Regions from separate parts of the Pseudomonas sp. PDNC002 genome, predicted to be linked through region 3. Evidence: riboswitches for the same ligand, from Rfam matches in the RefSeq annotation. Region 3 holds a riboswitch; each other region holds the start of a gene.
What was found. Region 3 has a riboswitch for cobalamin ahead of JVX91_RS12135 (TonB-dependent receptor). Riboswitches for the same ligand answer to the same signal wherever they lie in the genome.

Region 1: another riboswitch for cobalamin. It lies ahead of cobO (cob(I)yrinic acid a,c-diamide adenosyltransferase); the one in region 3 lies ahead of JVX91_RS12135 (TonB-dependent receptor).
Region 2: another riboswitch for cobalamin. It lies ahead of JVX91_RS08820 (CbtB-domain containing protein); the one in region 3 lies ahead of JVX91_RS12135 (TonB-dependent receptor).

What each region holds. Positions count from the first base shown of each region.
Region 1 is NZ_CP070356.1:5,833,883-5,838,317, forward strand. Features, by position in the region: gene bluB (5,6-dimethylbenzimidazole synthase) at 1-117, opposite strand, end outside; gene JVX91_RS26370 (cobyrinate a,c-diamide synthase) at 114-1,409, opposite strand; gene cobO (cob(I)yrinic acid a,c-diamide adenosyltransferase) at 1,642-2,253, opposite strand; cobalamin riboswitch at 2,530-2,754, opposite strand; gene JVX91_RS26380 (MlaE family lipid ABC transporter permease subunit) at 2,885-4,030, shown strand; gene JVX91_RS26385 (ATP-binding cassette domain-containing protein) at 4,027-4,435, shown strand, end outside.
Region 2 is NZ_CP070356.1:1,894,792-1,899,226, forward strand. Features, by position in the region: gene cobN (cobaltochelatase subunit CobN) at 1-719, opposite strand, end outside; gene cobW (cobalamin biosynthesis protein CobW) at 935-1,987, opposite strand; cobalamin riboswitch at 2,088-2,283, opposite strand; cobalamin riboswitch at 2,344-2,556, shown strand; gene JVX91_RS08820 (CbtB-domain containing protein) at 2,661-2,846, shown strand; gene JVX91_RS08825 (CbtA family protein) at 2,957-3,676, shown strand; gene JVX91_RS08830 (cobalamin biosynthesis protein) at 3,760-4,176, shown strand; gene cobM (precorrin-4 C(11)-methyltransferase) at 4,173-4,435, shown strand, end outside.
Region 3 is NZ_CP070356.1:2,629,552-2,633,986, reverse strand. Features, by position in the region: gene JVX91_RS12140 ((2Fe-2S) ferredoxin domain-containing protein) at 1-517, opposite strand, end outside; gene JVX91_RS12135 (TonB-dependent receptor) at 517-2,391, opposite strand; cobalamin riboswitch at 2,566-2,773, opposite strand; gene JVX91_RS12130 (VOC family protein) at 2,833-3,261, opposite strand; gene JVX91_RS12125 (class I SAM-dependent methyltransferase) at 3,322-4,050, opposite strand; gene JVX91_RS12120 (cupin domain-containing protein) at 4,208-4,435, shown strand, end outside.

The DNA.
Region 1 (4,435 bases), 3.2 Mb from region 3:
GCGCGCGAGCAACTCGGGCGCCACCTCGCCGCCGCTGAAGTGGCGCATGTCGCGGCGCTCGGCAATGGCGCGGTAAAGCGCGGCGCGTTCCTCGGGGCTGTAGGCGTGGTCGGTCATGGTCTGAAGAGTGCGGCCGCGGCATCCGGATCGGATGGCAGGTAGAAGTGGATATAGGACGCCGTGAGACGGCCACGGCGGAATACCGCCTCGGCCACCGGCTTGTCGTTCGGACATACGCCACGGGCCAGCGGTACTTCCGCGCTGTCGAGCAACGAATGGTGGAAGGTGTGCCCGCGCAGGGTGCCTTCGGGCAGCGTCACGGCCTGCAGCGCCAGCGCGGCCAGGCGCTTCTGCATGCGCGCCTCGCCCGGCAGCAGGCCGAGCAGCTCCGCGCGTTCGCCGGCCACGTCGGTCAGGGCATCGAGCAGATAGAGCATGCCGCCGCACTCAGCGAGGATCGGCTTGCCCATCTCATGGTGGGCGTGAATCGCCTGGGCCATGGCGCGGTTGTCGGCCAGCGCTTGCAGGTGCAATTCCGGGTAGCCGCCGGGCAGGTAGAGGCTATCCACCTCCGGCAGCGATTCGTCACGCAGCGGCGAGAAGAACACCAGCTCGGCGCCCAGTTCGCGCAGCAGGTCGAGGTTGGCCTGGTAGAGGAAGGCGAAAGCATTGTCCCGCGCCACGCCGATACGCACGCCGTCGAGACCGGAAGATTCGCTGCGCGGCTCGGGCACGGCAAAGCTCACCGGTAAGGGCAGCTCGGTACTGGCACTGGCAGCCAGGGCATCGGCGGCGGCGTCCAGGCGTGCGTCGAGGTCGGCCAGTTCATCGGCCTGCACAAGCCCGAGATGACGGCTTGGCAACTCGACCTCGGTGTCACGCGGGAGTGCGCCATACCAGCGAATCCACTCGGGCAGGCTATCGCGCACCAGGTCGCGGTGGCGCTGGCTACCGATGCGGTTGGCGAGCACGCCGGAGAACGGCAGGTCCGGCTGGTAGGTGGCCATGCCAACGGCCATCGCGCCGAAGGTCTGGGCCATCGACTGGCCATTGATCACGGCCATCACCGGCACGTTGAAGCGCCGCGCGAGATCGGCGGCCGAGGGCGAGCCGTCGAACAGGCCCATCACGCCTTCGATGAGGATCAGGTCGGCCTCACCGGCCGCTTCCCAGAGCAACCGGCGGCTTTCGCTCTCGCCGACCATCCACAGGTCCAACTGATAGACCGGCGCGCCACTGGCGCGAGCGAGGATCATCGGGTCGAGGAAATCCGGGCCGCACTTGAACACCCGCACCTTGCGCCCGAGGCGCGTATGCAGGCGCGCCAGGGCGGCGGTCACGGTGGTCTTGCCCTGGCCGGAGGCGGGAGCGGCGATCAGTAGGGCGGGGCATTGGCGCGCATCGAGCATCAGGCGCGCTCCGTAGTAGCAGAAAAGGCGAAGAGCACCCTCACCCCAACCCTCTCCCAGGGGGAGAGGGGGCAGTTGGGTGCCATCTGCAGCAGTTGTGTCCGATGCACGACTATCGCGCCACCACCGAGCCCGCCAACAGCATCGACCGGCGAGCGCCGCAGTCCGACTGCACGCCGAACGGCCCCCTCTCCCCCTGGGAGAGGGCTGGGGTGAGGGCAAGCCACGAACATCAGAACTCCACCCCTTTCTGCGCCTTGATCCCAGCCTTGAAGGCATGTTTCACCAGGCCCATCTCGGTCACGGTATCGGCGGCCTCGACCATGGCCGGCTGCACCCCCCGACCGGTGGCGACCGCATGCTGCATCGGCGGACGGGCAGCAATATCGGCGAGCACCGTGTCCAGCTCCAGATAGCCGTGCTTGAGGGCAATGTTCACCTCGTCCAGCACTACCAGGCCAATCTGCGGATCGGCCAGCAGTTGGCGCGCCACGTCCCAAGCCGCCTGCGCCTTGGCGATATCGCGCTGACGATCCTGGGTTTCCCAGGTGAAGCCCTCGCCCATCACATGGAAGCTGACTTCCTCGGGGAAACGGCGGAAAAACGCTTCCTCGCCGGTGGTCGCGGCGCCCTTGATGAACTGCACCACGCCAACCTTCATACCGTGGCCCAGCGCGCGGGCGACCATGCCGAAGGCCGAGCTGCTCTTGCCCTTGCCGTTGCCACTGTTGACCAGGAACACACCGCGTTCGCCCTGGGCCTGGGCGATCTTCTCGTCGATCACCGATTTCTTGCGCTGCATGCGCGAACGGTGGCGTTCGTCCTTTTCAGGGGATTCAGTCATGGGGATTGCCTCTAGAAAGGGAGCGCGCACGCGCCAGCTCGCCGGCCGGGCGGCAGCGAGCGAAAAATGGGATGGACAGGAACGAACCGCCGGCGCGCAGCGACGCCATGCGGTAAAGGCCGCTCAGCGCGAAGGCTGTCGGCTTGGGAAACAGGGAATTCACCTGAAGGATTCTCCGCCGCTCTCACCCGCGCGGCACTGACCAGTCGGGGCAGGCGGAGGACATCGAACGCGCGGCGCCAGGGAGCGCCACGACGATCGGCAGCGCCTCCCGCGATGCCATGCGATGCAGCAGGCCGGTCTCCGGGCTTGCGAGTGAAGCCCGAGGGCTTTCGGAAAACCACGCCTTCCCATGCCAGTGGCACAGTGGCTCAGTGCGGTTCCAGACTCGCTTACCGTTGCGGGGGCAGCGCCGGAATGGTCGATGCAAGGATCGAATTCACCGGCTTCCCTGTTTCACCCTTGGCTTGCGCCGCGGGCACCTGAAGCAGGCGCGCAGCTTAGTGGTTGGCGGGCTGAGGCGTCAATTGAACAGGATGTCGCCATTGCCTTGAGCCAAGTCATGCAGGCGTCTAAAAAGGCCAGCACAAGCACACTGGTGGCAAAGGCGAACTCCGCTAGAATGCGTCTCATGACGACGACTGCCCAACCCGGCCAGCTTCAGCTCGACTCCGCCGCGACCCCGCCCTTGATGCACATCAGCGGCGACTGGACGCTCGCGCACTTCGCCACGCTGGAGTCCCAGGTGGCCGCCCAGCGGCACGCCGAATCCCCCGCCTTGCTGGACTTCACCGGCCTCGGCGCACTGGATACCGCCGGCGCCGCGCTGCTCGCGGAGATAATCGGCGGCGCGCGCATGAGCCAGCTCGACCAGATCGCCCGCAACCTCCCAGCCGAGCGCCAGGCACTGCTGCGCACCGTCGGCAGCGCCATCACCCAGTGCCGCCTGGACGAAAAAGGCCCGGCGCCGGGCAACGCACTGGTCGACGTGCTGGAGCGCATCGGCGTCGCCACCCTGACCTTCAAGGACCATCTGATCGGCGTGCTGGGCTTCATCGGCCTGACGCTACAGACGCTGGTGCGCAACCTGCTCCGCCCACGGCGCTGGCGCCTGACCGCACTGGCTGCGCACATGGAAGAAACCGGGCTGGACGCCGTGCCCATCGTCGCCCTGCTCACCTTCATGGTCGGCGCGGTGGTGGCCTTCCTCGGCGCCACGGTGCTGCAGAAATTCGGCGCGCAGATCTACACCGTCGACCTCGTGGGCTTCTCCTTCCTCCGTGAATTCGGCGTGCTGCTCACCGCGATCCTGCTGGCCGGCCGCACCGCCAGTGCCTTCACCGCACAGATCGGCTCGATGAAGGCCAACCAGGAGATCGACGCCATCCAGGCCCTGGGCCTCGACCCGGTGGAGTTGCTGGTGCTGCCGCGCGTGCTGGCCCTGCTGCTGACCCTGCCGATGCTGACCTTCCTGGCGATGATCTCCGGCATCTTCGGCGGCGGCGTGGTCTGTGCGCTGAGCCTGGACATCTCGCCGCGCATGTTCCTCTACATGCTGCAGAACGACATCGCCGTGCAGCACTTCCTGGTCGGCATCGTCAAAGCCCCGGTATTCGCCTTCATCATCGCCGTGATCGGCTGCCTGGAAGGCTTCCGCGTCAGCGGCAGCGCGCAGTCGGTGGGCGAGCACACGACTTCCAGCGTGGTCCAGTCGATCTTCGTGGTGATCCTGCTGGATGCGATGTTCGCGCTGTTCTTCATGGAGATGGGCTGGTGAGCGAACCGATCATCGTCGTCCGCGACCTGGCCAACCGCTTCGGCACCCACGCGGTGCACGAGCACCTGGACCTCGACGTGATGAAGGGCGAGATCCTCGGCGTGGTCGGCGGCTCGGGCACCGGCAAATCCGTGCTGCTGCGCAGCATCATCGGCCTGCGCCAGCCCAGCGAAGGCAGCGTCCACGTGTTCGGGCAGAACCTGCCGGCATTGGCGCCGCTGGAGCGCTCCAAGCTGGAACGACGCTTCGGCGTGCTGTTCCAGAACGGCGCGCTGTTCTCCTCGCTGACGGTGAGCGAGAACATCTGCCTGCCACTGATCGAGCACGCCGGCCTGTCGCGCAGCGATGCCGAGTTCATGGCCAAGGTGAAGATCTCCCTCGCCGGCCTGCCACCGGACGCGGGCG
Region 2 (4,435 bases), 730 kb from region 3:
CTGGCCACGGCAATGGGCAGCGGGTTGATGCCCTGGGCCTGGAGGCGCTCGCAGAAGGTGTCGATGAAGCCGGTGTTCGCCGCCTGCAGGTGCGTGCGATAGAACAGCAAGGCGGCCACCGGGCACTCGGGGTGCCAGTCGGTCTGCCAGCGGGCGAGGTCGCAGCTGCCGGTCTGCGGGTGATACAGCGCGACGCGCGGCAGCGTCTGCGGCTCGCTCCACGGGTAGTCGCGTTGCAGATGGCGCGTGGCGAGGCAGGCGAAGAACTGCCGGGCGTTGTCCATGCCGCCCTGGCGCAGGTACTGCCAGAGGCGTTCGGCGTCCTGCGCGGGCACGCTGCACAGCGCGGTCAGTTCGGGGTCGGGCTTGTCGTCGCCGGGTACGGCGATCAGCGTGATGCCACGCTCGGCCAGCGCCGCCAGTTGCTCCATGCCGTAGCGCCAATAGCCGACGCCGCCGTGCACGGAGATCAGGATGACTTTTGCGTGTTGCAGCACCTCGTCGACGTAGAGGTCCACCGAGGCGTGGTTCTGCAGCTGCATGGGGTTGGCCAGACGCAGGCTCGGGTAGTCCTCCGGCAGCTCGCGGGCGGCCTCGGCGAGCAGCGCCAGGTGCGAGTCGCCGCTGCAGAGGATCACCAGGTCGGCAGGCGTCTGGGCCAGGTCGGCGATGCCGTCGTCGGGGACGAAGCCGCCGGGTTGGGTGCGCAGCAGGTGCATGGGGGAGCCTCTTTCGCTCGGTCAGGAGGGCTCTCTTCCAAGCCCTGGCTGCGCGCCCCGCTCCGAAGGGAGAGGGAGCCGGTTCGGCGTGCGCGTGAAATTTGTGCTCACAGGCGGGCATGGCGTCTGCCCATACGCCGTTCTACCGGCGAAGCGCCGATGTGGCTCCCCTCTCCCGCTTGCGGGAGAGGGGCTGGGGGAGAGGGCGGTCGGCTTCACGCCAGGGCAGTTCGCAGCTCGTTGGCGATGGCGGCCTGGTCCAGTTCCTGGCCGATCACCACCAGGCGGGTGCTACGGGATTCATCGCTGCGCCAGGCGCGGTCGAAGTGCTTGTCGAAGCGCTTGCCGACGCCCTGCACCAGCAGGCGCATGGGCTTGCCGGGGATGGCGACGAAGCCCTTGATGCGCAGCACGGCGTGGCGCTCGACCAGCGCGTTCAGCGCGTCGAGCAGGGCGCGTTCTTCCACTTCCGGCAGGTCGAGGTGGAAGGAGTCGAACTCGTCATGGTCGTGATCTTCATGGCCTTCGTGGTCGTGATGGGTGGGGCGGCTGTCGATGTGCAGCTCGGCCTCGGCGTTCAGGCCCAACAATACCGAGAGCGGCAGTTGGCCGGAGTTGGCTTCGACGATCTTCACCGCGGGCGGCAGTTCCTCGGCGACTTCGGCGCGCACACGGGCGAGCGCATCGGCGTCGAGCAGGTCGGCCTTGTTCAGCACAACCAGGTCGGCGCTGGCGAGCTGGTCTTCGAAGAGTTCGTGCAGCGGCGATTCGTGGTCCAGGTTCGGGTCCTGCTTGCGCTGCTCGTCCACCTGTTCGGGATGGGCGGCGAAGGTGCCGGCGGCCACGGCCGGGCTGTCGACCACGGTGATCACCGCATCCACCGTGCAGGCGTTGCGGATTTCCGGCCACTGGAAGGCCTGCACCAGCGGCTTGGGCAGGGCCAGGCCGGAGGTCTCGATGAGGATCTGGTCGAGGTCGCCACGGCGTGCCACCAGCTCGCGCATCACCGGGAAGAATTCTTCCTGCACGGTGCAGCACAGGCAGCCGTTGGCCAGTTCGAAGACGCGGCCGACCGCTTCTTCTTCGCTGCAACCGATGGAGCACTGCTTGAGGATTTCACCGTCGATGCCCAGCTCGCCGAACTCGTTGACGATCACCGCGATGCGGCGGCCTTCGGCATTGTCGAGCATGTGGCGGAGCAGGGTGGTCTTCCCGGCGCCAAGGAAGCCGGTGACGATGGTGACGGGGAGTTTGGCCAGGGTCTTCATGCGCGCCTCGTGAGCAGGATGCGGTGCGAGAGGGCGGATGAAGGGCGCGCGCGCGGGTTCGCCGCGCAACGAAGGTCGCCACCGGATCACCCCGCCCGGTTGTCGTGATGCTGGTCGAGGCAGGTCTCCTGGCTCACAGCCCTCTTGAGTTCTCTCGCCTTCCCGCCGTGGCCGGCAGTGGCTCGTGAAAGAACAGGCTGTTCACAGTTGCGGGGGCAGCCGTGGCGCATCCGAAGATTTCCACGTTCCCTCTTAGCTCCGGCCAGCGCCGGAGAACCTCGAAGGGAGGAAGGCTACGCAGCGACGGCGGGGCGGTCAATCGCCGGGGATCGGTTGACGCTTGCAGGCCTTCGTGGTCAGCTAGCGCGGTTTCAGGTGTCTCGCGCCACGCGCGCGAGGTGAAACGGGAAGCCGGTGCGTCCGCAAGGACCAGTCCGGCGCTGCCCCCGCAACGGTAAGCGATCGTAGGGTCATCAGTAGCCACTGTGCTCCGGCATGGGAAGGTTGACCCGCTTGGCCACTGGCCGACATCGCAAGCCCGGAGACCGGCCTGGAATTCTTCGTTTTTGGCAAACCCGCGGTGGGCGGGCGCAGGCCGTGGCGCGGCCGTTCCGGCGCGTTCGAATGCGTTCAACCTCTGCGTTCTCTACTTTGATTTTCAGAGGGAACGTCCATGTCCAGCAGCACCCTGACGCACGCGTCGAGCACTTCCATCCCCCTTTCCAAACGCATCAGCCTGGCCGTTGGCGCCAGCCTGCTCGGTGCGTTGCTGGTGTATTTCGCCGGCTTCTCGCACATCGATGCGGTGCACAACGCCGCCCACGATACCCGCCATAGCGCCGGTTTTCCCTGCCACTGATGCTGTTCTGAGCCCAATCGGCTGCGCGTCGGCCAGGCTGCGTTGGCGTATCGCCGTGCCTGGCTCCAGCTCGCTCGATTCGAGAGTTCGGAAAGGAAAGGAAAGGAAAAATGATCAAACGTATCGCCCAGACCGCCGGTTTCGCCGGTCTGATCGCGGCGCTGGTGCTGACTGTTGTCCAGCTGCTGTGGGTGTCCCCGCTGATCCTCAAGGCGGAAACCTACGAGAAAGCCGAGCCGGCCGCCGCGCTGGTCGAAGAAAACCACGAGCACGCCCATGACCACGCCGCTGGCGCAGTGGCCGCCCATGAGCACGACGCGGAAGCCTGGGAGCCGGAAGACGGCTGGCAGCGCATCCTCTCCACCACCGGCGGCAACCTGGTGGTCGCGGTGGGCTTCGCCCTGATGCTGGCTGGCCTGTTCACCCTGCGCGAGCCGGGTAAGACCTCCGAAGGCCTGCTCTGGGGCCTGGCCGGTTTCGCCGTGTTCACCCTGGCGCCGTCCCTCGGTCTGCCGCCAGAGGTGCCCGGCACCGCCGCCGCCGACCTGACCCTGCGCCAGACCTGGTGGATCGGCACCGCTGCCGCCACCGCCGGCGGGCTCGCGCTGCTGGTGTTCGGCCGCAACTGGGCGCTACGTGGCATCGGTATCGCCCTGCTGGTGGTGCCGCATGTGATCGGCGCGCCGCAGCCGGAAGTGCATTCCAGCCTCGCGCCGGAAAGCGTCGCCCACGAGTTCATCGTCGCCTCGCTGATCACCAACGCGGTGTTCTGGGCGGCCCTGGGCCTTGTTGCCGCGTGGCTGTTCCGCCGGTTCGCACCGACGGCCTGATCACGGCGTTATGCTCAACCCCGCAGTCGGCTCGGTCCGCCTGCGGGGTTTTTATTTTCATGAGTCAATGGCAGGAGGCGGACATGACGCTGGTTGCCGGTCTCGGTTGCCGCCGAGGCTGCACGCTCGATGAGCTACGCATACTGCTGCGGGCCACGCTGGCCGAAGCGGGGCTGGACGAGTCGAACCTCACCGCGCTGGCCAGCGCCACGCTGAAAGTCGACGAAGAGGGGCTGAACGGGCTGGCCGCCGCCCTCGATCTGCCGCTGGCGCTGTTTACGCCGCAGCAATTGGCGGCCTGCGATAAGCGTCTGAGCGCCCCTTCCGAGTCCGTGCGTGCAGCCACCGGAAGCGCCAGCGTGGCCGAGGCGGCGGCATTGCTGCAGGCCGAAGCCCAGGGCGGCGAACCCGCCCGCCTGCTGGTCGGCAAGCGCCGCAGCGACCAGGCTACCTGCGCGCTGGCCTTCATCCCCGTCGAATCCGAACAGGAGCAGCCATGACGGTCTACTTCATTGGCGCCGGCCCCGGCGATCCCGAACTCATCACGGTCAAGGGCCAGCGGCTGATCCGTTCTTGCCCGGTGATCCTCTATGCCGGTTCGCTGGTACCGCCGGCGGTGCTGGAGGGTCATAGCGCCGAGCGGGTGGTGAACACCGCCGAGCTGAACCTGGACGAGATCGTTGCACTGCTGGCGCAGGCCCACGGCGAAGGCAAGGACGTTGCCCGCGTGCACTCCGGCGACCCCTCGCTGTACGGCGC
Region 3 (4,435 bases):
TCTCGTAGAGGTCGTGGCGAATCAGCTCGCGGCGCAAGGTTTTCCACAAGGGCAATGCACCCCGGCGCACGCAGCGCGGCCCGGTGCAGAGGAACAGGTGATGCCGGTGCGGCGGTGGCGCGGACCAGTCCGGCTGCGACGGCACCTCGCCGACGCCCTGGCAGTCCAGCTGTTGCGCCGGATCATCGATCGCTGCCAGCACTGCGCCGGCATCCAGCCCGCGACGGCCCAGCGCCGAAGCCGTGATGCTCGGCACCGGCGCCTGCGGAAACTCATCCGCCAGCACCGCCAGTTCGGCGCGCAGCCAGTCGAGATAGGCACCGTCAGCGGCGGGCTCCAGGTCGACCAGCAGCAACGGCGCGCCATCGGCCAACTGCGCGCGCGCTCGCGTCCAGAGCGCGTCGAAACCCTCGCTGGTGTCGATGATCTCGACACCAGTCAGACGCGCCGACACCTCGCGATGCAGGCGCTCGCCCTGGACGCCGGCCAGCGGGCCGACCAGCAGGATGGCCCTCATCAGAAGCTGAAGGTGTAGCGCAGCTCGGCGGTGCGCGGCCGGCCGAGGTTGTCCACCTGGCGGCTGCCATTGCTGGTGCGGCCGGTGGCGTAGTCGCGGTCCAGCAGGTTCTCCAGCAGCAGGCTCAGGCGGTGCGCGTGGGCCGGGTCGAGATAGCGATAGGCGTCGCCGTCGAGCACGGTGTAGTGGCCGTAGTCGTCGTCCTGGGCGCTGACGATGGAGCCCACGTAGCGTGTCGCGAGGCCGGCGCCCCAGAGGTTGTCGTCATAGCCCAGGCGCACACGGGCGAAGAAGTGCGGGATGTTGTTGACCGTCACGCCTTCGCGGCTGTCCACCAGGTTGCGCGTGGCGTCAGCGGAGACCTGCCAGTGCCGGCCGAACTGCCACTGGCCGTTGGCCTCAACGCCGCGCACCTCGATCTCCCCGTTGCCGTTCACCCACTGGTCACCCGCCAGGGTGATGAAGTCGGTGATCTCACGGCGGAACAGGGTGACACTGCCGCTCCACGGCTGGTCGAACAGCTCGCCGGTGTAGTCCAGGCCCAGCTCGGCATTGCGGCTGCGCTCGGGCTTGAGGTCGCGGTTGCCGACTTCGTCTCCCGGCTCGTTGACGAACAGTTGCTCGGCGGTGGGCAGCTTGAAGGCGGTGCCGAACTGGCCGCGCAGCTTGAGCTGCTCGGTGAGGTCGTAGAGCGACGTGAGCATCCACACCGTGGCGCCTTCGCCGCCGGAGATTTCCTCGCGGCGCACGCCCAGGCTCGGGTGCCAATCGGGCAGCGCGTCGATGCGCGGGCGCAGTTGGGCGTAGAGCGCATGGGATTCGGCCTTGTCGTTGTCGATGATCAGCACATCGTCCTGGCCCTTGTACCACTGGTTGTCGCTACCGAAGACCAGCTCGTGACCGCCACCGAACCTGGCCTTGCCTTCGAGCTGCGCGCCCCAGTCGGTGAAGCCCCAGTAGTCGTTGTGGTTGAGCACCTGGGTGCCGCCGCCCTGCAGGTTGTAGACGCGGTCGTAGCGGGTGTCCCAGTCGTTGATGTGGGTCTTGGCGAACCAGCTGAAAACGTCGTTGACGCTCTGCTGGAAGGTGGCCGTGGCGATCTGTTGCACGCGGTTGTTGCTGGTGTGGTGGTTCGACGTTGGCCGGGCGAAATCCAGCTCGGCGTCGGCGTACTGGTAGAACAGCTCCAGGCGCGAAGCCTCACCGATGGCCTGGATGGCCTTGGCGCCGAACACGTTGACGTCGTACGAGCGGCGCTTGTCGCTGACCGTGCTGGTCATGTCCCGGTCGCGGTAGGGCTGGTAGCCGTCAGAGCGGTTGTGGCTGACGTAGGCCATCAGGCCGAGGTCGCCCAGGCCGTTCTGCACGACCTTCTCCGCGCGGGCATCGCCGCTGCGGCCCTTGAAGGTGTCCAGGCCGAGGTTCACCTCGCCGGACGCCTCGCGGCTGCGCGCGCTGCGGGTGACGATATTGATCACCCCGGACACCGCCTGGGTGCCGAACAGCAGGCCCTGGCCGCCCTTGAGCACCTCGATGCGTTCCACTGCGGTGGTCGGCAGGGTGTCAATGTAGATGCCGCCGTAGAGGCGATTGTTCAGGCGCACGCCGTCCAGCAGGATCAGCGTGTCGTCGTTGCGCCCGCCCAGCAGCGAGTAGGTGCCGTAGTCGAACGGGCCGTTCTTCGGCGCAACGAACAGGCCCGGCACGTACATCTGCAGCACGCGGGTGATGTCGGCGCTGGGGCCGGCGCGTTCGATCTGCTGGCGGTCGATGACCTCCAGCTTGCTGCCGTAGCGCGCCATGTCGGCCACCGTGGTGGACTCCACGGAAGGCGCGCTGACGATTTCATCGGCCAGGTCGAGGGGAGCCGCCACAAGCTGCGAACTCAGGGCACAGAGGGAGAGAACGGGAGTCCAGCGCAAGGCGCGCCGGGAATTGGAAGCAGGAGAATGCAAGGTGATCGCCTCGAAATAGATATTTCGCAGGCGGCGCAGCGACACCCGGAACGAGCGCGCCCCGGGAACCGGCTCACGCCCGCCCACCGCGGGTTTGCCAAACAGGTTCCAGGCCGGTCTCCGGGCTTGCGAGGGTCCTGGGGCATCCGCCTTCCCATGCTGGTGCACAGTGGCCTAGTGGATGCTCCGCTCGCTTACCGTTGCGGGGGCAGCGCCGGACTGATCGCACGAGGGCGACGCACCGGCTTCCCGTTTCACCCCACGCACGGCGGCGGGGGGCACCTGAAACGGGGCGCATATCAACACTTGCGATGGGAAAGCGTCAAGCGCGGGGCTTGCGCAGGATGTTGCAGAGCGGCGTCAGTGCCAGGGATCGTAGGTGCCGAAGCTCCAGATATGCCCTTCCGGATCGCGACAGGTGAAGCCCTGGCCGCCGTAGTCTTCGTCCTTGATGTCGATGACGATCTGCGCGCCGCCATCCACCGCTGCGCGGTACAACGCTTCGGCGTCCTTCACCACCACGTAGATGCTCTGGGTGCAGCCGCCAATCTCGTCGGGCTGGCGCATCAGCCGGCCGTACTCGTTGTCGTGCAGCGAACCCAGCATCACCAGCCCACTGCCGTCGGCCATCGCCAGCTGGGCGTGGGCGATGCCGCCATGTTCATCGGCAACGACCAGTTGTCGCTGGAAGCCGAAGGTCGCGCACAGCCAGTCGATGGCCTGGGGCGCATCGCGGTAGCGCAGGCAGGGAATGACGCTGGGGCGGACGGCGGGAACGGTCTGTGACATGGCGATCTCCGACGCGGGGTGGGCGCGACCCTTCCAGCATAGTCGCGCCTTTTCGCCGCTTCAGCGCTGCGCGGCGACCAGCAGCAACATCGGCCGTTCGCGCTCCTCGGCCAGCGACGGGATGGCCTGCACCTGCTCGGCGCTCGGGCCCCAGTCCTCGACGTGGCGCAGCGTCAGCCCCGAGCCGATCACGGCATTGAGAATGCTGCCGAGGGTGCGGTGATGCTTGAGCACGCCCTTGGCCAGCCAGTCGGTGCGGCGCTCGCCTTCGTCCTGGTAATGGTCCACCGGCCAGCAGCGGCGGCCATCGCCGTCGACTATCCAGCCCGGTTTGAGCGAGGCCATGTAGATCGGGTGCTCGATGGAAAACACCAGGCTGCCGCCGGGGCGCAGCGCGTCGTGCACGTTGCGGAAGAAATGCGGCAGGTCCTCCAGGTAATGCAGGGTCAGCGAGCTGTAGGCGAGGTCGAACGCCGCGGTGGGCAATTCGAGCTGGTCGAGGTCGGCATGGAAGTAGCTCACCTGTGCGGCGTCGGTGTTCGCCCGCGCGTGGTCGAGCATCTTCCGCGACACGTCCAGCCCGCTCACCGTGCGTGCGCCCTGCTCTGCTACGTAACGGCTGAACCAGCCGTAGCCGCAACCGAGGTCGACCACGTCCAGGCCTTCCAGCGGCGGCAGCAGGGAACGCAGCACGGCCCACTCCGGCGCGCCGTCCAGGCCGTGCCGGGAACGGGGCAGCTGGGCGTAGCCGGCGAAGAATTCAGGGTTGTCGTAGATGTTCTGCGCCATGGATCGGCACTCCTTTTTGACGCATCGATTGTCGGCGTCAAGGACGGGGCCGGCAACCCGACGAGGTCAATGCCAGGGCGATCGAAGCGCAATTTCCTGCAAGACCACTCGACGGCACGACCTTAGTGTCAGCGGCATCAGAAAAGGAGAGACCACCGTGACCCAACACCAACCGATCAACCTCCGGGACAAGCTCGCCCTGATCCACGAAACCTGGCAGCCGCGGGTAATCGCCGAGATGAACGACTACCAGTTCAAGGTGGTGAAGCTGCACGGCGATTTCGTCTGGCACAGCCACGCCGACACCGACGAGACCTTCATCGTGCTCGACGGCGAACTGCGCATCGACTTCCGCGACGGCCCACTGACCCTGCGCGCCGGTGAG